One region of the Streptomyces sp. NPDC034099 genome, then DNA from elsewhere that is predicted to be linked to it. Evidence: predicted binding sites of a transcription regulator. Region 1 holds the regulator's gene; the other holds the start of a gene.
What was found. The regulator HspR, encoded in region 1, represses chaperone genes until heat shock. The targets are predictions, from matches to a motif close to TTGAGNNNNNNNNNCTCAA.

Region 1 (2,398 bases):
GCCCAGGGCGGGGGCCAGGGTGCCGGCGGCTTCGGCGGCGGTCTCGGCGACGTCTTCGGGGGCCTGTTCAACCGCACGGGCGGCGGACCCGGCACCGGCACGCGCACGCAGCCGCGGCGCGGGCAGGACATCGAGTCCGAGGTCACCCTGAGCTTCACCGAGGCCATCGAGGGCGCGACCGTGCCGCTCAGGATGTCCTCGCAGGCGCCCTGCAAGGCCTGTTCCGGCACCGGCGACAAGAACGGCACGCCGCGCGTGTGCCCGACCTGCGTCGGCACCGGCCAGGTCGCCCGGGGCTCGGGCGGCGGCTTCTCGCTCACCGACCCGTGCCCGGACTGCAAGGGCCGCGGCCTGATCGCCGAGGACCCCTGCGACGTCTGCAAGGGCTCCGGACGCGCCAAGTCCTCGCGGACGATGCAGGTCCGTATCCCCGCCGGGGTGTCGGACGGGCAGCGCATCCGGCTGCGCGGCAAGGGGACGCCGGGCGAGCGGGGCGGCCCGGCGGGCGACCTGTACGTGGTCGTGCACGTCAAGGAACACCCCGTCTTCGGCCGCCGGGGCGACAACCTCACCGTCACCGTCCCGGTCACCTACGCCGAGGCGGCCCTCGGCGGCGAGGTCCGGGTCCCGACCCTGGGCGGTCCGCCGGTGACGCTGAAGCTGCCGGCGGGCACGCCCAACGGCCGCACCATGCGGGCCCGGGGCAAGGGCGCGGTCCGCAAGGACGGCACCCGCGGCGACCTTCTGGTCACCGTGGAGGTGAGTGTTCCGAAGGATCTGACGGGGAAGGCTCGTGACGCGCTGGAGGCGTATCGCGAGGCGACCGCGGACGAGGATCCGCGGGCGGAGTTGTTCCAGGCCGCGAAGGGAGCTTGACGGGAATGGACGGTCGGCGACGCAATCCGTACGAACTGACCGAGGACACCCCGGTGTACGTCATCTCGGTGGCGGCCCAGCTCTCCGGCCTCCACCCGCAGACCCTGCGTCAGTACGACCGCCTCGGCCTGGTCTCCCCGGACCGCACGCCCGGCCGGGGCCGGCGCTACTCGGCCCGCGACATCGAACTGCTCCGACAGGTCCAGCAGCTGTCGCAGGACGAGGGCATCAACCTGGCCGGAATCAAGCGCATCATCGAACTGGAGAACCAGGTCGCCGAGCTCCAGGCCCGCGCGGCCGAGCTGGCCGCCGCCCTCGACGGCGCGGCCACGGCGATGCGCCAGCGCGAGGCCGCGGTGCACGCGTCGTACCGCCGTGACCTGGTTCCCTACCAAGAGGTACAGCAGACCAGCGCCCTGGTGGTCTGGCGGCCCAAGCGCCACGGCCAGACCTCGGACTGACAGGCGGCACAAGGGAAACGGCACCGGAAGCCCCGGAGGACGCACTCGTCCTCCGGGGCTTGTTCACAACGGTGCTGTCTCATTGGTCTAGTACTTCTTGACGATTTGGTGAAGACAGCGTTGGCTTCCTTCACCCGGGTCACCTGGGTCCCTCGGTACCAACTACACCCGTGTGTCGGAAGGTCTAGCGCAGTGAGCAGCCGTGCCCGTCGAACCGCCATATCCGTGGCCGCGTCCCTGATGACCTTCTCGCTGGCCTCCTGCGGTGTGCTGGGCGCGTCGGAGAGCGGCGACGACGCGAGCCCGTCCAAGGGCAACGACCTCCTGGTCGGGTTGCTGCTCCCGGAGAAGGAGAACACGCGCTACGAGCAGTTCGACTACCCCTTCTTCAAGAAGAAGATCGGCGAACTCACCCGGGACGAGGGCATCGTCAAGTACGCCAACGCCGAGGCCAGCGCCACCAAGCAGGCCGATCAGATGCAGCAGATGATCGAGGACAAGGTCGACGTGATCGTGCTGGACGCGGTCGACTCGCACGGCATCGGCGCCGCCGTGCAGAAGGCCAAGGACGCCGGCATCCCCGTCATCGCCTACGACCGGCTGGCCGAGGGCCCGATCGACGCGTACATCTCCTTCGACAACGAGCTGGTCGGCGAGGTCCAGGGGCGTTCCCTCATCGAGGCGCTCGGCGGCGACCCGTCCAGCTCCGACAAGATCGTCATGATGAACGGCTCGCCCACCGACCCGAACGCCAAGCAGTTCAAGGCGGGGGCGCTGTCCGAGCTGAACGGCAAGGTGACGATCGCCCAGTCCTTCGACACCAAGGACTGGAAGCCGGAGAACGCCGAGGCGAACATGACCGAGGCGATCGAGAAGATCGGCAAGAGCAAGATCGCGGGTGTCTACTCCGCCAACGACGGCATGGCGGGCGGCATCATCAAGGCCCTGGAGGACGCGGGCGTCACCGACCTGCCGCCGATCACCGGCCAGGACGCGGAGCTGGCGGCGGTGCAGCGGATCGTCGCCGGCGAGCAGTACATGAGCGTGTACAAGTCCTACCC
Region 2 (2,398 bases), on a different contig from region 1:
TCCATGCGGTCGAGCAGGGCCTCCGGGATGGCCTCCAGGACGTTGGCGGTGGCGAGGAAGACCACGTCGGACAGGTCCAGCTCGACCTCCAGGTAGTGGTCCCGGAAGGTGTGGTTCTGGGCCGGGTCCAGGACCTCCAGCAGGGCGGCGGCCGGGTCGCCCCGGAAGTCGGAGCCCACCTTGTCGATCTCGTCGAGCAGGACGACCGGGTTCATGGACCCCGCCTCCTTGATCGCCCGCACGATGCGGCCGGGCAGCGCGCCGACGTACGTACGCCGGTGGCCGCGGATCTCGGCCTCGTCGCGCACGCCGCCGAGGGCGACGCGGACGAACTTGCGGCCCATCGCGTGGGCGACGGACTCGCCGAGGCTGGTCTTGCCGACGCCGGGCGGGCCGACCAGGGCCAGGACGGCACCGCCGCGCCGGCCGCCGACCACGCCGAGACCGCGGTCGTCGCGCCGCTTGCGCACGGCCAGGTACTCGGTGATCCGCTCCTTCACGTCCTCCAGGCCCGCATGCTCGGCGTCGAGCACGGCCTGGGCGCCCCGGATGTCGTAGGCGTCCTCGGTGCGCACGCTCCACGGCATCTCCAGGACCGTGTCGAGCCAGGTGCGGATCCAGGAGCCCTCGGGCGACTGGTCGGAGGACCGCTCCAGCTTGTCGACCTCCTTGAGGGCGGCCTCGCGGACCTTCTCGGGCAGGTCGGCGGCCTCGACCCGGGCGCGGTAGTCGTCGGACTCCTCGGCAGCGTCCTTGCCTGCCTCGCCGTTGATCTCGCGCAGCTCCTTGCGGACCGCTTCGAGCTGGCGGCGCAGCAGGAACTCTCGCTGCTGCTTGTCGACGCCCTCCTGGACGTCCTTGGCGATGGTCTCGGCGACGTCCTGCTCGGCGAGGTGGTCGCGCAGCTGCTGGGTGGCGAGCTTCAGGCGGGCGACCGGGTCGGTGGTCTCGAGCAGCTCGACCTTCTGCTCGGTGGTCAGGAACGGCGAGTAACCGGAGTTGTCGGCGAGCGCGGACACGTCGTCGATGGCCTGGACCCGGTCGACGACCTGCCAGGCGCCGCGCTTGCGCAGCCACGCGGTGGCGAGTGCCTTGTACTCCTTCACCAGCTCGGTGACCTGGCCGGGCAGCGGATCGGGAACGGTCTCCTCGACCCGGGTGCCCTCGACCCAGAGCGCGGCGCCCGGGCCGGTGGTGCCGGCGCCGATGCGCACCCGGTCACGGCCGCGGATCAGGGCGCCGGGGTCGCCGTCGGCCAGGCGGCCGACCTGCTCGACCGTGCCGAGCACGCCGGTGGCGGCGTGGGTGCCGTCGATGCGCGGGACGAGGAGGACCCGGGGCTTGCCGGGTTCGGACCCGGCGGCGGCCTGGGCGGCCTCCACCGCGGCCCGTACCTCGGCGTCGCTCAGGTCCAGGGGGACGACCATTCCGGGCAGGACCACTTCGTCGTCGAGCGGCAGCACGGGCAGGGTGAGCGGTGTGAAGGCGGCGGACTCAGCAGCCATGATCTCCCCTTCGGCAGTCAAGTTGAGTTACATCGACTCAATGAAAGGGAGCCCCGGATTGTTCCCCAAGGGATGTTCGCTCTCAGCGATCAAGCTCCTGGGCCCGTCCCGCTTCTGGGGACAGCACCGTCGAACCGGTCGGCATTCCTCCGCGGGGCGGTGCCAGGATGGGCCAATGCCCCTCACTACCCACGACTCCCCCGAGGCCCCCGAGGTGCTGGACCGCCGCGAGGGTCCGTACGGCGAGGTGGTCCTGCGCCGGCACGGGACGCTGCTGCAGATCATCGCGAACGGCTGCTTCCTGATGGACACCTCCGACGGGCGTTCGGAGCGGCGCCTGGTCGACGCGGCGGCCGACGCGCTGGCCGCCTCCGGCGGGCGGAGCGCACCGCACCTGCTCATCGGCGGACTCGGCGTCGGCTTCTCCCTCGCACACGCGGCCGCCGACCCCCGCTGGGGCCGGATCGCGGTCGTCGAACGCGAGGGCGCCATCATCGACTGGCACCGCACCGGACCGCTGGCCGCACTCTCCGCCGACGCGCTGGCCGATCCCCGTACGGAGATCGTCGAGGCGGATCTGGTCGCGTACGTCAATGAGACATCCGACACGTACGACGCGCTGTGCCTGGACATCGACAACGGCCCCGGCTGGACCGTCACCGAGGGCAACGACGGACTGTACGCGCCGGCCGGACTGGCGGGCTGCGCACGCCTGTTGAGGCCCGGCGGGGTGCTCGCCGTATGGTCCGCGCAGCCCTCTCCGGAATTCGAAGAAACCTTGCGTAATGCCGGTTTCCAACAGGTGCGTACCGAAGAGATCCCCGTTGCCCGGGGCGTTCCGGACGTCGTGCACATCGGCGTCGGGCCTGGATAGCAAAGGCGCGGTGACTCCC

Region 2: lon (endopeptidase La) is a predicted target of HspR. The motif match lies at 1,528-1,546, and genes of this name have one in related genera.

Annotation. Positions count from the first base shown of each region.
Region 1 is NZ_JBVISR010000004.1:281,041-283,438, reverse strand. Features, by position in the region: gene dnaJ (molecular chaperone DnaJ) at 1-876, shown strand, start outside; gene ACZ56V_RS13745 (heat shock protein transcriptional repressor HspR) at 882-1,337, shown strand; gene ACZ56V_RS13740 (substrate-binding domain-containing protein) at 1,530-2,398, shown strand, end outside.
Region 2 is NZ_JBVISR010000001.1:135,193-137,590, forward strand. Features, by position in the region: gene lon (endopeptidase La) at 1-1,505, opposite strand, end outside; gene ACZ56V_RS00645 (spermidine synthase) at 1,681-2,379, shown strand.